Regions from separate parts of the Cupriavidus sp. GW821-FHT02F09 genome, predicted to be linked through region 3. Evidence: predicted binding sites of a transcription regulator. Region 3 holds the regulator's gene; each other region holds the start of a gene.
What was found. The regulator FNR, encoded in region 3, switches genes on or off when oxygen is low (the NO sensors DNR and NnrR bind a similar motif). The targets are predictions, from matches to a motif close to TTGATNNNNATCAA.
Positions count from the first base shown of each region.

Region 1: the regulator FNR is predicted to act here: its motif matches at 1,396-1,409, upstream of AC07XB_RS01870 (universal stress protein).
Region 2: the regulator FNR is predicted to act here: its motif matches at 2,026-2,039, upstream of AC07XB_RS01920 (universal stress protein).
Region 4: the regulator FNR is predicted to act here: its motif matches at 1,956-1,969, upstream of AC07XB_RS33265 (fatty acid desaturase).

Region 1 covers NZ_JBWKVH010000001.1:365,325-369,460, forward strand. Annotated here, with positions in the region: gene AC07XB_RS01860 (L,D-transpeptidase family protein) at 1-729, opposite strand, end outside; gene AC07XB_RS01865 (universal stress protein) at 836-1,291, opposite strand; gene AC07XB_RS01870 (universal stress protein) at 1,474-2,070, shown strand; gene AC07XB_RS01875 (lipid-binding SYLF domain-containing protein) at 2,067-2,675, shown strand; gene AC07XB_RS01880 (flavodoxin family protein) at 2,686-3,216, shown strand; gene AC07XB_RS01885 (bifunctional aminoglycoside phosphotransferase/ATP-binding protein) at 3,244-4,136, opposite strand, start outside.
Region 2 covers NZ_JBWKVH010000001.1:372,675-376,810, reverse strand. Annotated here, with positions in the region: gene AC07XB_RS01925 (MBL fold metallo-hydrolase RNA specificity domain-containing protein) at 1-1,098, opposite strand, end outside; gene AC07XB_RS01920 (universal stress protein) at 1,110-1,946, opposite strand; gene AC07XB_RS01915 (response regulator) at 2,067-2,711, opposite strand; gene AC07XB_RS01910 (PAS domain-containing sensor histidine kinase) at 2,708-4,081, opposite strand; gene AC07XB_RS01905 (response regulator) at 4,071-4,136, shown strand, end outside.
Region 3 covers NZ_JBWKVH010000007.1:22,379-26,514, reverse strand. Annotated here, with positions in the region: gene ccoG (cytochrome c oxidase accessory protein CcoG) at 1-825, shown strand, start outside; gene AC07XB_RS10460 (membrane protein) at 893-1,111, shown strand; gene AC07XB_RS10455 (hypothetical protein) at 1,114-1,359, shown strand; gene fnr (fumarate/nitrate reduction transcriptional regulator Fnr) at 1,446-2,171, opposite strand; gene AC07XB_RS10445 (sulfite exporter TauE/SafE family protein) at 2,470-3,234, shown strand; gene AC07XB_RS10440 (hypothetical protein) at 3,258-3,698, opposite strand; gene scpB (SMC-Scp complex subunit ScpB) at 3,825-4,136, shown strand, end outside.
Region 4 covers NZ_JBWKVH010000049.1:6,749-10,884, reverse strand. Annotated here, with positions in the region: gene AC07XB_RS33275 (NADPH-dependent F420 reductase) at 1-15, shown strand, start outside; gene AC07XB_RS33270 (hypothetical protein) at 82-513, opposite strand; gene AC07XB_RS33265 (fatty acid desaturase) at 743-1,843, opposite strand; gene guaD (guanine deaminase) at 2,013-3,344, opposite strand; gene AC07XB_RS33255 (adenosine deaminase) at 3,408-4,136, opposite strand, start outside.

The DNA of each region.
Region 1 (4,136 bases), on a different contig from region 3:
GCGGACCTGGAACGCCTTGATGCCCTCCACCAGTTCGCCTTGGTAGCGTTCCGGGACTGGCGTGGCGGCGGGCAAGTCGCCTAGCGCGATCAGGCGCTGCGCCAGCACCGGCAGCCCGGCGTAGGCCTGCCCGGGCACCAGCTTCCTGCCGGGCAGCGGCGGCAGCGGTGCCTGCCAGGCCGGGTGGCCTGCCAGCGCGCGGTAGCGTGAAAGCGCCGCGCGCAAGCTTGCGTAGAGCGGGAACGACGGCGCCGCCTGCCGGACTGCCTCGGGCAGGTCCTGCCCGGCGATGGCTGTGCGCAGGAGGCGCGACGGATCGAACTGCCGGTCCGGCGCCGGGGCAAATTTCTCGTGGATCGTGCCGGGATCGACCCGGCCGCCATGCAGGTCGGCGAGATAGCGCTGCATTGCCGCCGTCAGCCTCTCGTCAAGCGAGGCGGCGGCTTCGGGCGCCAGCGGCAGTCCATCCGCGGCCTGGCCCAGCGCGCGGCGCAGGCCGTCGGCATCATAATCGCGGGGTTCCAGCCCGTCGGCCGGGGCGCCGTCCAGGATGCCGGCGGCCTGCCAGGCCTGGGCATTGGGATGGCCCTGGGAAAACCAGAGCGCTGCTGGCGCTGCCTGTGTGGCCAGCGCGAGCCCATGGCAACTCAAGGCCCATGCGGCCAGCAGGCCGGCCAGGACCCGGGGCGCGGCCACGCCGTTGCGTCGGATCCGGGAGGCGCCTCGCATCAATCCGCCCGCCGCCGGCATGATTCCCGTCGTTCATCCCGTCGTTCAGCCCGTCGTTCAGCGCATCGTTCAGCGCATCGTTCAACGCGTCGTTCCCGGGGCGTCCTCATTCCTGGATCTCGCTGCGCACCATCAGCACCGGCTTGTTGCTCTTGTGCACCACGCCTTCGGACACGCTGCCCATGACCAGGCGCCGGAAGCCGCGGCGGCCGTGCGTGCCGATCACGATCAGGTCCGCATTCCAGCGGTCGGCTTGCTCCACGATCGTGGTGGAGATCTGCCCGGGGGAAACGGGCTTCTCGAGGATCAGCGTCGAATGCGGGATGCCGGCATCCGCCAGGCGCGTGGCGGCCGCTGCCAGCGCATCGCGTCCCGCGGCCAGGATGCCTTCCATCAGTTTGTGGGGGTCGTAGCTGCCCGCCGTGAAGAAGACATCGTTGTCGTCCGCCACGAAGAGCACCTTTACCTCGCTGCCGGTCGCCTTGGCCACCGTGATGGCCTGGCTCAGCGCAAGTTCCGAAGAGCGGCTGCCGTCCACCGCGAGCAATATTCTCTGGTACATGGTCCGTGCCTCCTGGCTGGATGTCGCCATGTTGCAATGTCGATAGGCAAGCGCGCATTGGGCCGGCCTCCATTAGCAGCTTAGCGGGCTGGGCACGGGACGTATTGATGCACGTCAAGCCACCAGGGCGATGCGCGCAAAGCGGGCAAACGGCGCGGGGCTCCGGGAAAGCAGCAAATGCCATGATCTACATCAACACCATGCTTGCCCGGGCGTACAAACTGGAAGCGTCGGCTGCAAGCTGCGGCGCCTGTCTTTTCTTTAGCGGGAGGTACAAGATGTACAGCAAGATCCTGGTTGCCGTGGATGGCAGCGAGTCCGCCGATCGGGCGCTGGAGGAGGCGCTGCGCCTGGCCGCGGCGATGCACTCGGAACTCACCGTGGTGCATGTGATCGATAACAGCTACCTCAGGTACGAGGTCGGCTACATCGACCTGACAGACCTGCGTGCCGGCCTGCTCGAAGGCGGGCAGATCCTGCTGGACGAAGCCAAGGCCAAGGCGGCGGCTGCGCAGGTGACATGCAAGACGCTGATGGTGGATGAAGCCCTGGCGCTGGGCGACGTGGCCAACGCGATCGAGCAGGTGGCGCAGCAGACCGGCGCGGAGTTGCTGGTGCTGGGCACGCACGGTCGGCGCGGCGTGCGGCGCTTGCTCATGGGCAGCGTCGCTGAAGCGCTGGTGCGGCAATGCCGCCAGCCGGTACTGCTGGTGCACGCGCCACAGGCTGAGGCGAACGCGGCCACAAAGCCGGCATCAGGCTCGACGGTGAAGCCATGACCCCAACGTTGCCGGCTGCCGCCAGGCGGCGGCGCCTGGCATGCCGGGCGCTCGCCGGGGCTGCCGTGCTGTGCTGCGCAGCAGGCCTGCCGGCGCCCGCGTGGGCAGGCCCAGCCGCCGACAAGCGCGTGCTGGATGCCGACGAGCTCGATGCACGCTGCGAAGCCGTGCTGGCGCGCCTGATTGCGCGCAACCCCGGCGCGCGGGCCTTGCTGGACAAAGCCAGCGGCGTGCTGGTCTTTCCCGATGTGCTGGCCGGCGGCGCGGTGGCGGGCGTGGAGCAGGGCGACGGCATGATGCGTGGCGCAGGCGGGGATAAGGCCTACTACCGGCTGATTGGCGCCTCGCTCGGGGCGCAGGCGGGCATGGCATCCAGGGCCGTGGTGCTGGTGTTCCTGACCGGGCAGGCGCTGGAACGCTTCCGTGCCAGCCAGGGCTGGACCGTGGGCGTGGACGGGTCGGTGTCCGTCCTGAGCCTGGGCATCGGTGCCAGCGTGGATAGCAACACCGTGCGGGGCGATATTGCGGGCTTCGTGCTGACCAACGGCGGCATCATGATCAGCCTGTCGCTGGTCGGCACGCGGATAACCCGGATCGAGAGCTGAGGAGCCATCGATGGAAAAGATCCTGATCGTTTATTACTCGCGCACCGGCACGGCGCGCCAGGCCGCGGAAGAACTGGCGGCGCAATCCGGCTGGCCGCTGGCGGAAGTCGGCGACCAGGCCAGCCGCGCCGGCTTGCTGGGCGATGCACGCTGCGTGCTGGATATCTTGTTGCAGCGCCATGTAGGCTACCGCTACGCCGGCCCGGCGCTGGACGATTGCCAGCGGCTTGTCATCGTCGCGCCCATCTGGGTCGGCCACCTGGCTGCGCCCATGCGCAGCTTCCTGCGCGACCACATGCCACTGGCCTGCAAGACGGCGGTGATCTGCGTGATGGCCCGGCAAGGCGCTTTCAGGGCGGCAGAGGAGGTCGCCCGCCTGGCCACGGAGCCGCCGTCGCCGGTACTGGCGCTGCGCCAGGCCGACGTGGCCAGCGGGGCGGCAATGCAGGCCCTGCGCGCGTTTGCCGAGCAGGTGGAAGCCGCCAACGGCCGCAGCGGCGGCGCGCAGCGGCCAGCATGGCTGTCGCCCAAGGAAGCCTGAACGGGCAAGTTTCCACGAACCGCGCAATCAGCCGGACAAGACGGTCTCGCCTATGCGCACCACATGGTGCCATTCATCGCTGCCCAATGGCTCCTGGGCGCGCCGTTGCCACTCCAGCACCTGAAGGTCCGCCTCTGAAGGATCGCCGCCCTGGCGCGCGCGCGTGACGATCCGTTCGCGCAGGGTGGCCAGGCTTGCATGGCAGTCGACGATGGAAAAGCCAGCTCCCCGGCGCGCGGCCAGCGACGCGAACCGCCGCCGCTCGGCGCGCGCGAGGAAGGTCGCATCGGCAATCATGGGGAATCCGGCGCCACTGCCCAGCCGGCAGATTGCCAGCAGCCGCCGGTAGACGCGGGCGGTGTGTTGCGCCGTGTAAAGGTCGCCGTGCGCGGCCGGATTGCCATGTGCAAGCGCAAGGCGTTTGCGCTCCACATCGGCGCGCACGCGCACCATGGCCGCGGCCAGCGCGAGCTGGTGGGCAACGGTGCTTTTGCCGCTGCCCGAGAGGCCATGCATGATGGTGATCGCGCCCGGATTGCGCGTCAGCGCGGCGCTGGCCAGCGCGAGCAGATCGTTGCAGCGCATCTGCGCCGCCGCCATTTCCGCGGCGGTGCCGGTTCCCGCCGCGCTGCGCTGGCGGGCCCGCTCGAGCAGCACGCGGGCGCGCACCACGGCGCGCAGCGCCGTGTAGAACGGCAATATCGCCAGGCCGGCATAGTCGCCGCTGCACTCCAGGTAGGTATTGATCAGCCGGTAGGCCAGGTCTTGCCGGCTGGCATGGAGCAGATCCATGAAGACAAAGGCGGTATCGCTGATGGTGTCGATCCAGCGTAGCCCGGCATCGAACTCCAGGCAATCGAATGGCGTGGGCTCGCCGTCGATCAAGGCGATATTGCCAAGGTGCAGGTCGCCGTGGCACT
Region 2 (4,136 bases), on a different contig from region 3:
CAGCGCCGCGCCGCGGGTACCGGCGGCCTGGAAGCCCGAGAGCAATATCGTATTGCGCGCATCCTGCCCATAGGTCTCCAGGTGATGCACCACCCGCCCGCCGGTTGCCATGCCGCTGCCGGCCAGGATGATCTTGGGCGCGCGGTCACGGTTGAGCCACATGGACTGCTGCATGCTCTGGATCAGGATGGCGATATGGCAGGCCGCCGCGCAGGCCGCGCGGTCGATCCGCAGTTCGTCCGGGTGCAGGGCGAAGATCGTGGTGGCGTCGATCGCCATCGGGCTGTTGAGGTAGACCGGCACCTGGGGAATGCGGTTTTGCTCGCGCAGCTTGTAGAGGCAGTACAGCAGCGCCTGGGTGCGCCCGACGGCAAACGCGGGAATCACCACGCTGCCGCCGCGGCCGATGGTGCGGCTGACGACCTCGCCCAGCGTGTCGAGCGGATCCTCCGCGGGATGGCCGCGGTCGCCGTAGGTGGACTCGACCAGCAAGTGATCCGCTTCGCGAAGGATCTCCGGGGCGCGCATCACGATGTCCTTCTGGCGTCCCAGGTCGCCGGAAAACACGATCCGCTTGCCATCCGCGTGCAGCGTCACGATGGCCGAGCCGATGATGTGTCCGGCGCGATGAAACTCCGCCTCCACGTCGGGCGTCACCCGCACCCGCGTGTCGTAGTGAAACGGGTCGAGCCGGCGCAAGGCGCGCACGGCGTCCGCGCCGTCGTAGAGCGGCAACGCCGGCTGATGCCGCGAGTAGCCCTTGCGGTTGGCGTAATGCGCATCCTCCTGTGCCAGGTGGGCGCTGTCGGGCAGCAGGATCTGGCACAGCTGCGCGGTGCCCATGGTGCAGAACACCCGCCCCCGAAAGCCGTTGCGCACCAGCAGCGGCAGGTATCCGCTATGGTCGATATGCGCGTGCGTGAGCACTACCGCGTCCAGTGTGGACGGATCGACCGGCAAGCGGTCCCAGTTGCGCAGGCGCAGCGCCTTGTAGCCCTGGAACAGCCCGCAGTCCACCATCACGCGACTGCGGCCGGTGTCGAGCACATACTTGGATCCCGTGACCGTGTCGGTCGCGCCGAGAAATTGCAGCTGCATGGCGCGCTCCGTCAATGCGACAACAGCAGAGGCACCGGCGCGTGATGCATCAACGTGCGCGTGGTGCCGCCCATGATTAGTTCGCGCATGCGCGAGTGCCCGTAGCCCCCGGCCACCAGCATGTCGGCCCCCAGCGCGCCAACCGCGTCGAGCAGACTGGCTGCGACGGGCCCCGCCTTCTGCACGTTGCGCACGCCGGCCACGATGCCATGGCGCTGCAGGTAATGCCGCAAGCCGGCCACCGGCTCCGAGTCTGCCCGCGGTTCGCCGCGATCGTCCCAGACGCCGATGATGGTGACGTGGCTGGCGCGCAGCAGCAAAGGCATGGCATCGGCCACGGCCCGGGCCGCTTCGCGCTGCCCGTCCCATGCGATCGCCACGTGCCCGCCATGCAGCCGGCGAAACGCCTGCGGCACCAGCAATACCGGGCGCCCGGCGTTGAGCAGCACGTACTCGGCGGCCCCGGCGCCCAGGGAAGGCACTTCCTGCGTCGCCACCGGCCGAGCCATCACCGCCAAATCGGCTACGCGGGCCTCCTGCGCCAGGACCCAGCCGGTCTCCTCCTCGACCACGCGGTGCGAGAACGGCACGCCCGGCGCATGCGCCGCCATGGTGCCGCTCAGTATCTCGCCCTGCAGCGTGGCCTGCGACAGCAGCCTGCCGCGCGACGCCGCCATATGCCGCGCAACGTCATCGCCCGCGCCCCGGACCGGGTCCAGGCGAAGGCCGGTGGCGCTGACGCCGGTGACATGCGCGCCAAAAGAGGCGGCCAGGTCGGCAGCCATCCTGACGCGAGATGCGCAGTCGGGATCCGCTCCGAGCGCAACCAGCACGGTCCGGTAGTCCATGATGTGCTCCATGTATTGGCGAGCATGCCTGCTGGCAGACCCGGTCCAGTTCATGGTGGCACAGCGCGCCGGCCGCACTTTGTCCCAGATCAAGCGCAGGAAGCTCGGGAAGCGCAGGGGCTAGATATCGCCTTCGCCAAACAGGCGATGCTGGATCGCATAGCGCACCAGCGCCGCCTCGCTGGGCAACCGCAGCTTTTCCATCAGCCGCATCTTGTAGGTACTCACGGTCTTGGCGCTGACGCACAAGGCGGCGGCGATCTCGGTCAGCGGCTCGCCCAGCACCAGGCGGCGGTAGACTTCCATCTCGCGGTCCGACAGGCGCAGGTGGGGATCCCCGCGGTGCTCGTCCTGCAGGCTGTTGGCCAGCTTCTCGCCCATCGCGGCGCTCACGTAGGTGCCGCCCGCGGCGACTTTGCCGATGGCGCTGACCAGCTCCGTGGCCGCGCTTTCCTTGGTCAGGTAGCCCGCCGCCCCGGCCCGGAACGCACGCACTACGTACTGCTCCTCGGCGTGCATGGTCAGTACCAGAATACGCAGCTCGGGCTGCTCCACGCGCAATTGCCTGATCAGCTCCAGCCCGCTACGCCCGGGCATGGAGAGGTCCAGCAGGATGACCCGGGCCTTGCAGTCACGCGCCATCTGCAGCACGGCGGCGCCGTCCACCGCCTCACCCACCACCTCGAAGCCGCCCGCGCGGCTCAGGATGTGGCGCAGCCCGTCGCGCATCACGGCGTGGTCGTCGGCAATCATCACGGGAATCACGGGCTTGCCTCCTCGCTCGTGGTTGGGGCGGTGTTTATGGCCGTGGCCAACGGAAAGCGCACGGTCAGGCAGAAGCCCTCGCCAGGCGCTTGGCTTGTCGCTACGGTGCCGCCAAGCAGCCGTGCGCGCTCCCGGATCCCCACCAGCCCCAGCGATACCCGCTCGCCACCGGGAGGCTGCGCGGCGGCATTGCCGCGGCCATTGTCCCGTACGGTCAGCTCAAAATGGTCGTCCTGGCGAACCAGCTCGATATCGACCCGGTCGGCCTGGGCATGCTGCACGACATTGCTGAGCGCCTCCTGCACGATACGGAATACCGCGGTGGCCGCGTGCTCGCCGACGTCTTCCTCTTCGGCGGCATGGGTGATGACATTGACGCCGTAGCGAGCGGAAAACTCCTTTGCCAGCCATTCGATCGCCGGGATCAGGCCAAGCTCGTCCAGCAATGCCGGGCGCAGGTCCGCAGCGATGCGCCGCACCGAAGCCACGGTTTCGTCGATGACCAGGTGCATGGCGGCGGCCTGGTCCAGCAAGGCAGGCGCCGTTCCGGCGTCCTTGAGGTCGCTGGCGAGGATAGCCGGATCCATTTTCAGCGCGCTCAGGCGCTGGCCCAGGTCGTCGTGCAACTCGCGGGCGATACGGCGGCGTTCCTCTTCCCGCGACGCCTGGACCCGGTCGGAGAGTTGCTGGAGCTCCTCGCGCGACTGCCGCAAGGCCGCCTCCACCCTCACCCGCTCCGTGGTGTCCCGCAGGATGACGGTAAACAGCTTGCCGGCACCGTCCTGCGTCTGGGAGATGGAGGCCTCGATCGGGAATTCCGTGCCGTCCTGGCGCAGCGCATGCAGTGCCCGCTGCTGGCCCATCTGCCGGTCCGTGACCCCGGTGACGCCGAACCGGCGTACGTGCGCCTCATGCGCCATACGAAAGCGTGCCGGAATCAGGTCCGCCAGGGGGCGGCCGGTCACCTGGGCGGCGGTGTACCCAAAAAGACGCTCTGCCGTGGGGTTGAACAACACGATGCACTGCGCTTCGTCCACCGTGATGATCGCTTCCATCGACGAGCGGATGATCCCTGCCAGGCGAGCCTCGCTGCCCTGGATGCGCGCCAGGTTGTCTTCCCCCGCGCGCCGCAGCCGCCGCAGGCGCACCAGCAGCAGGGAGAGCATCACGGCCACAGCCAGGCCCCAGGCGCCGAGCATCGGTGCGGCCAGGCCGCTTGGCCGGGGGGCAAGCACGGTAATGAACCACAGTGCCAGCAGCAGGAGCAGCACGAGCACGGCGCCGCCTGCCGCCAGTTCGCCAAGCGTGGCGTGAAGCGATGTCTTCGGCGCGGGGGGCAAATTCGGTGAAGGAGGGTCGTTGGTCGCCATGGCTGGTCGCGAAGTGTTCCCGGAGGGTGGCAAGTCCTGCGTGGATCCCGCGAGG
Region 3 (4,136 bases):
AACGCCGGCTTCATGCGCGAGCAGGTCTGCAAGTACATGTGCCCGTATGCGCGCTTCCAGAGCGTGATGGTGGATCGCGACACCTATGTGGTCACCTATGACGTGGGCCGCGGCGAGCCGCGCGGCAGCCGCTCGCGCAAGGCGGACCACAAGGCCGCCGGGCTGGGCTCGTGCGTGAATTGCAGCATCTGCGTGCAGGTCTGTCCTACTGGCATCGATATCCGCGATGGCCTGCAATACGACTGCATTGGCTGCGGCGCCTGTATCGACGCCTGCAACCAGGTCATGGACAAGATGGCTTACCCGCGCGGGCTGATCCGCTATACGTCCGAGAACGCCATGCGCAGCGCGCTCTCCGAGACCGTGGCGCGCAAGCGCCTGGTGCGGCCGCGCACGGTGATCTACTCGGTGATCTGGCTGGCGCTGGTCGCCGGCTTCATGGCCTCGCTGGCCATGCGCACGCCGCTCAAGGTCGATATCATCCGCGACCGCGGCGCGCTGGGGCGGGAAGTGGAAGGGCGCTGGATCGAGAACGTGTACCGGCTGCAGCTGATCAACACGACCGAGGCGCCAATGCGCGTCGCCGTCAGCGCGGGCAGCGATGAGCTCAAGGGCCTGGCTGTGGAATATGATCACGCTGCCGGCAACCTGGAGCCCACGTCCAATCGCCTGATTCCCATCCGGGTGCGCGTGCCGATCGAGTCCGCGGCGCAGGGCACGCACAAGATCGAGGTCACAGTGACCGCGGTGCCCGACGAGGGCGCGGGGAGCCATGGCGCGGAGATTCGACAGAGCACCAGCTTTATCGTGCCGCGCAATCTATGAGGCGGCAGGGACGCTGGTTGCACCAATCCGTACGCAACATACGCGATCTAGATCTAGAGGAGGCCAGATGACGCAGCAAAGTAATCCCTGGTGGAAGGAGCCATGGCCGTGGCTGCTGATGAGTGGGCCGTTCGTGGCCATGGTGGCCTGCGGGGTCACGATCTGGCTGGCCATGACCCATCCGGATCCGCCCATTGAGGAAGGGGTGGCGCGCCACGGCCTGGTGGTTGAGAAGGCGGGCAGCGCGGCACGCCAGGCAGCGCCGGTCGCGGCGCAAGCGAGGTGATCATGAGGCTACGCTGGCTGATGTGGGTGCTGTGGCCCGCTTTCCTGGTCGCCGGGCTGACGACCGCGCTGGTATTCTCCATGGTCGATCCCGGCGACCTGCGCTTCTTCGGCCAGCCGGTCGAGGCATCGCGGGAGGCGGTCTACACCGTGGGTTTCCTGATCGCGTGGGTGCTGTGCGCGCTGTCGAGCGGCTTGACGCTGTACACCATGCCCACGCGGCTGGCGGACACGGACGAGCTGGAGTGATTGCGATGCGCGCCTTGCCGGTTCAGGCCAGCAGGCGCGGCATCGCGGCGAGCCGCCGCAGGCGAGGGCGGCGCGCGACGTGCAGGTCAGCAGGACTTGTTGACGATCTGCTTGATCCCCACCATGTCGACCAGCTTGACGTGGCGCTGGCGGATCTGGATCAGGCCGGCTTCCGCAAAGCGCGAGAACAGGCGGCTGACGGTTTCGAGCTTGAGCCCCAGGTAGCTGCCGATTTCCTCGCGGCTCATGCGCAGCACGAACTCGGAGGCCGAATAGCCGCGCGCGGACAAGCGCTCGGACAGGTTGATCAGGAAAGCGGCAAGCCGCTCCTCGGCGCGCATCGATCCGAGCGTGATCAACATGACCTGGTCCTGCGAGATCTCCTTGCTCATCAGGCGCATGAACTGATGCTGCAGCGACGGCAGGACGTTGGACAGCGTCTGGAGATCGCCAAAGCGCACCACGCAGACTTCGGTATCTTCCAGCGCGGTGGCGTCCGACGCATGCTGCATCTCGCCAAGGCCGTCGAGGCCGACGACTTCGCCGGGAAGGTGGAAGCCCGTGATCTGCGAGCGGCCGTCTTCCATTGTCAGGTGGGTCTTGAGCGTGCCGAAGCGGATCGCGTAGACGGCGGTGAGAGGATCGCCGAGGCGGTACAGGGTTTCGCCCTTGCGTACGCGCACCCGGTCCTGGACCAGCGTATCCATCTTTTCGAGGTCCTGCTGCGACATGCCGACGGGCAGGCAGAGCTGGCCGAGCGAGCAAGTGGAGCAGCGGGGCGACATCTCGGTAATGGGAATGGTGGTGAGCAATTGGGGCCTGTCGGTTTAGCGCAGTCAGTCAAGCGCGATGTGGCGGGCGCATTGAGTTGAGAGCTTGACGTTGAGAGTCGTCGGTTGGAAGCGCTATCCACATCGGCCTGGCGCGCGGGTCTTGCGGCAGTGCGCTATCTGTGCAGCGCGGCTTGCCGTGCCCGTCGTCATGTTGTGCGAGCGCGCTGGTGTGCGCGGGCGCAAGGCCTCATGTTGATAGCGCCTCTTGGAGCTGCGGGGGCGCGTTCGCCGCATTTTACCGCGCCAGACGTTGCGATTGTGTGATTGGGAGGAGAAGTTGACCATAGGCGTGCTTATCAGCGTATTTACCTTGGCTTTGCTGGGCGGCGTGCACTGCGCCGCCATGTGCGGCGGGATCGCGCTGGCGGCGGAGCAGGGCGGCGTTGCGCGCGTGCCTGCCACGGTGCTCCGGCGTCCCGGCCATTGGTTGCTGGAACTGCTTGTCATGCATGCCGGGCGGCTGAGCATGTATGCGGTGCTGGGAGGCTTGCTGGGCGCCCTTGGCGCCGGCGTCTGGAAGACGCAGTACCTGCCGCTGCAGCGCTGGCTGTTCGGGGTCGGCAGTGTAATGCTGGTGCTGTCGGGCTTGTGGATGTTGCGCGGGCGCACCATGGGTACGGGTTGGCTGGAGCGGCTCGCCGCCCGGGGCGCGGGTGGCTTGCTGCGCGGCCTTGGTGCCGTCGGGGCGCGCTTGCCGGCTGTGGCCCGGGCGCATGGGCAGGGCCGGTTGCTGCGCCGCTACGGCATGGGGCTAGCCTGGGGGCTGGTCCCGTGCGGCATGGTGTACGGTGCTCTTGCCATGGCGTTGCTGGCCGGCAATGCCCCGTCGGGCGCGCTGGTGATGGCCGTGTTTGGCTTGGGCACCCTGCCGAACCTGCTGGTGATCTCGGGCCTGTCCGGCTATCTCAGGCAGCTTTCGCGGCGCCCGGCGTTGCGGGCTGGCGCTGGGCTTGCGGTGGTGGCCTTTGGCTTGGCCGGGGTGGCGCGCGCGCTGCTTTTGCCTGAGACGCTTGCCGCGCATGGATTCTGCCTGGTCTTCTGAAGCGCTGCTTCGTGGTGTATCTGTCACTTCTTCGCTGAGGTAGCTGTGCGAATCGGTTGCAGGTTTGCCAGGGAATGCCATACAATCGCAAGAACAGCGATATCGCGCACGTATTTCATCGTGGCATCGTCAGGTAGCATCCGCTGCTCAGGGATGCATGCCAGGAACACCCAGGCAGGCATCAGCGCCAGGGACCGTTCCCCATCCGCCGTCCGGTTCAAAAGATTCGGTTCAAAAGACCAGCTACGGCAGGGCGGGGTGAAATAGGCCAGCAGGCCCGATATCCGTATTTTCTTGCACCCGGCGCGTTCGATGATAAACGCCGCGCCGGACAGGTCCGCCACATCAGGGGGAAGGCGCGACGCAAGGGCTCCGTCGACTGGCAGATAATGCCGGTGGCCGGGCGATCTCCTGCCGGTCAGGTCCGGCACCCGATGCAATAAAAGAAGGCGCACGGCTGGCATGCATCAAGCATGCGGTTGGCTGCGCGGCCAGATGGCGGTGGCAATCCCTACCGCTGAACCCGCAATCTCCAGTGCGCCCGGGATCAACCGGGGCGCAGGTGCAAAGACAGGCTGCACGCAATCAACATGAATACCCAAGAGGCGAAGATCGTCCTCGAGACCGCGCTGATCTGCGCGCAGGAACCCTTGCGCGTCAATGACTTGCGCCGGCTGTTTGCCGACGACGTCGGTGCCGACACCATTCGTGTGCTGCTCGAAGAGCTGCGCCGCGACTGGGAGCAACGCGGCGTGGAACTCGTGGCACTGGCCAGTGGCTGGCGTTTCCAGAGCCGCCCTGTCATGCGTGAATACCTGGATCGGCTGAATCCTGAAAAGCCGCCCAAGTACTCCCGCGCCGTGATGGAGACGCTGGCGATCATTGCCTACCGGCAACCGGTC
Region 4 (4,136 bases), on a different contig from region 3:
GCGACGCCTAAGTAATCATGCCGGCGCCACCGGGCCTCAGGTCTGAGCCATGCCGCCATGGGCGGCGGGCCCGTGCGGGGCTTAGCCGTGCCAGGCGCCCTTCATCCAGACCCAGCCGCCGCCCTCGAAGCGCCAGACCCAATGCCCGGGCACCCAGTAGGCATGCTGCGCGGGCGGGGCAACCGTGATCTGTTCCACGATCACGGGCGGCATCACCGGCACCGCCTGCTGGACCCAGCGGCCGTGCACCCAGAACCAGTCGTTGCCTTCCCACTTCCAGTGGCCCGGCACCCAGTTCCAGCCGTAGGCAGGCGCGGGGCCGCGGTCTTCGTGCACCGGCGGCGGCATGTTGCGGACCATCTGGTGGGGTGGCGCAGGCGCCGGCTGGCGTACTACCACGCGCTCGGTCACGCAGCCGGCAAGGCTGCCGAGCACCGCCAGCGAGGCGAGCGCCGGCAGGGCGGCGCGGAGCAGGCGGCGGCGTGCCGGCGCATGGGGTTTGCTGATTGCCATTTGTCTTTGTCCTGTTTGTCCTGTCGGCGCTGATTGGCGCTCGGGCGTTGTCCAAGGGGCGGCCCCGGGTCGGGATGCGCAATGACCTTGGGACCGATACCTTGCTTAACGAGGCAAGCGCCGCTGCGCGGGACAAGCGCGCGGAAAGACTTTGTAATTGAGTATTACGCGTCCCAAAAGACAAACCGCAGCCAGGGCGGCTGCGGCAGGGGGTGGGGGTGGTGGTGGGTTATGCCGGCACTGGCGCGTTGGCGCTGGTCTGCCGGCCGCGGAAGTCCGTCCAGCAGAGCGCCTTGAAGTCGTACAGCTTGCAGCGGCGCGCGGTATGGAAATACCAGCGCCAGGTGAAGTTCTGGATGATGATGCGGCCCGGCAGCGCATGCTCCAGCAGCGCCTGGGCGCGCTTGAGGCGGTACAGCGGCACGCTCATGTCCACGTGGTGCGCGGTGTGCTCCATGATGTGGTGCAGCGCCGCGCCGATGCCATAGCGAAAGCGCAGGTGCACGGTGGTGGAGACGAAGGGCTGGGCACGCGCCCACATGGCCTTGGTGTCGTACCAGGCCACGCTGGTGTGGGTGTGGTGCACGTAGAGCACGAAGCCCACGGTGAAATTCCAGACCAGGAACGGCAGCCCGAAGCCCAGCCCGACCAGCAGCGCCACCGACTGCCCGGTGGCGAGGGCCAGCCACGCCAGCGCACCGATCCAGGCCACGCCAAAGAGCGCCACCAGCGTGCAGTCCCACATGAAGACGGCGCGGCGCGTGGGCATCTGGCGGCGGCTGGGGAAGAACATCTTGAACCACCAGATCTCGACCAGGTAGTACAGGCCCGCGCCAAAGCCGGTGCGGTAGACCCGCTCCAGCGCACGGCGCCAGCGCGGCAGGGCCTGGAATTCCTCGAGCGAGTAAGGCTGCCAGACGAAGTCGAAGCCCTTGAGGTTGGAGTAACCGTGGTGAACCACGTTATGGCCCACTTCCCACAGGCTGTAAGGCGTGAGCGACGGCAGGAAGGTCAGCCGGCCCAGCCATTTGTTCAGGCCACGCCGGGGCGTCAGGCTCTGGTGGCAGGCATCGTGGCCGATGATGAACAGGCGGGCGATGATCAGCCCCGTTGCCACGCTGGCGGCCAGCTTGGCGAGCCAGTGGGAGAACAGCACCACCCCGGCCAGCGCGGCCAGGAACAGCGCGGTGTCCAGCGCGAACAGCGCCAGCGCGCGCGGCGTGCTGCGCGCGCCAAGCGGGATCAGCCAGCCGCGGATGATCTTGCGCGAGGGCAGGGGGACGTCAGGGGAAATCGGCTCCGGAAAGGAAGCTTGCTGCGTGGCAATCATGCAAAAACCTTCAGTTGTCGAACGCGGGGTCGGGCTGGGCCCGAGACTGGCGGTGCACGGCCACAGGGCGGCCGATGATGTGACAGCTTAGAAGTATTGCATGACAGGGGTGTTGATCCGGGTCAAGCCCGCGAGGCCGGACCCGGTGCCACCTTGTTAAAAGTGATGATTAGTGCGCGGCGGAGGCTGGCGCGCTCGCCGGCTCGCCCATCACATACACCTCGCCGATGACGCGGTCGTCACCCAGCATGGCGAAGGCGAACAACTGCTCTTCCAGCGTTTCCGAGCGCTCGCTGCGGCGCGCGATCAGCGGCGTGGCCTGCGGATCGAGCACGATGAAGTCGGCCTCGCAGCCCGGGGTGAAGCTGCCCACGCGCTCGCCCCAGCCCAGCGCATCGGCGGCGGCGCGGGTGGCCAGGTAGAACATGCGCAGCGCGCTCAGGTGGTAGCCGCCCATGCGCGCCACCTTGTGCGCGGCGTTCATGGTGCGCAGCATCGAAAACGAGGTGCCCCCGCCCACGTCGGTGGCCAGCGTCACATTGAGGCGGTGCGCATCCGACTGGTGGAAGTCATAGAAGCCGCTGCCCAGGAACAGGTTGGAGGTGGGGCAGTGCGCCACCGCCGCGCCGCTGTCGGCCAGCCGCTTGCGGTCGTCCTGGTCGAGGTAGATGGCGTGGCCGTACAGCGCGCCCGGGCGCAGCAGGCCGTAGTGATCGTAGATGTCCAGATAGCTGCGGGCTTGCGGGAACAGCTCGGCCACCCATTTCACTTCGTCGCGGTTTTCCGCCACGTGGGTCTGGATGAATGCGTCCGGGTAGGCTTTGGCCAACTCGCCGCAGGCTTGCAGCTGCGCTTCGCTGGAGGTGGGCGCGAAGCGCGGCGTAATGGCGTACGACAGGCGGTTCTTGCCGTGCCAGCGCGAGATCAGGTCGGCCGAATCGCGCGCGCCGGACTCGGCGGTGTCGCGCAGGAATTCGGGGCAGTTGCGGTCCATCATCACCTTGCCGGTGACCAGGCGCAGGTTGCGGCGGTCGGCTTCGGCAAACAGCGCATCGGCCGAGGCCGTATGCACGGTGCTCCAGGCCACGGCGCTGGTGGTGCCATTGCGCAGCAACTCGTCGGCGAAGAAGCCGGCCACGGCCGCCGCATATTCCGGCTCGGCAAAGCGGCGCTCCTCGGGGAAGGTATAGGTCTCCAGCCAGTGCAGCAGGCCGGGCGAGGGCGAGGCGATGATGTCGGTCTGCGGGTAGTGCACGTGCGTGTCGATAAAGCCCGGCACGATCAGCTTGCCGCGGCGGTCGATCACTTCGGCGCCAGCCGGGATCTGGTCGGCCAGGTCGGCATGGTTGCCAACCGCGGCGACATGCCCGGCGGTGACGATCAGCACCCCGTCTTCCCAATACTGATACGCGTCGTCATGAAACTGGGGGTCGCGCAGGAAGTGCAGCACGCGGCCACGGATGGCGCGGGTGATGGACTGGGTGGGGGGCGTGGTCGTCATATCGATGTCTCGTCATGCGCCGGCGCGCGCATGGCGCGCCGGCATCTTGGTGTGAGCCGCGCTTCAGGCCGTGGAGGCCGCGGCGGGCAAGGGGGATTGCCAGAAGTGGTCGACTTCGGCGAGGAAGGCAGTCTTTTGCGAGGCGGGCAGGAACGACGCCTCGAAACTGTTGCGCGCCAGCTTGTGGCCATCGGCCGCGGTCAGCGGCAAGGCTTCGAAAGTGGCTTCCCAGTTCGCGTTCATATAGCCGCCGAAATAGGCGGGGTCGTCCGAGTGCAGCGTGACCAGCACGCCGGCTTCCAGCAGGCGGTGCAGGGAGTGGTCGCGCAGGTCGGGGTAGACCTTGAGCTTCTGGTTGGACAGCGGGCATACCGTGAGCGCCACGCGCTCGCGGGCCAGCCGCTCGACCAGTGCCGGGTCGTCGATGGCGCGCACGCCGTGATCGATGCGCTCCACCTTGAGGATGTCGAGCGCGTCGGTCACGTATTGCGCCGGGCCTTCCTCGCCGGCATGCGCCACCAGGTGCAGGCCGAGCTCGCGGGCGCGGGCAAACACGCGGGCGAACTTCTCCGGCGGGTTGCCCTGCTCGGAGGAATCCAGCCCGATGCCGACGAAGCGGTCGCGGTAAGGCAGCGCGGCTTCCAGCGTGGCGAAAGCGTCTTCCTCGGAGAGGTGGCGCAGGAAGCAAAGGATCAGGCTGCTGGAGAAGTCGTACTGCGTGCGGGCCTGGGCGAGCGCGTCGGAAATGCCGTCGATCACCACATGGATCGGCACGCCGCGCTCGGTATGGGT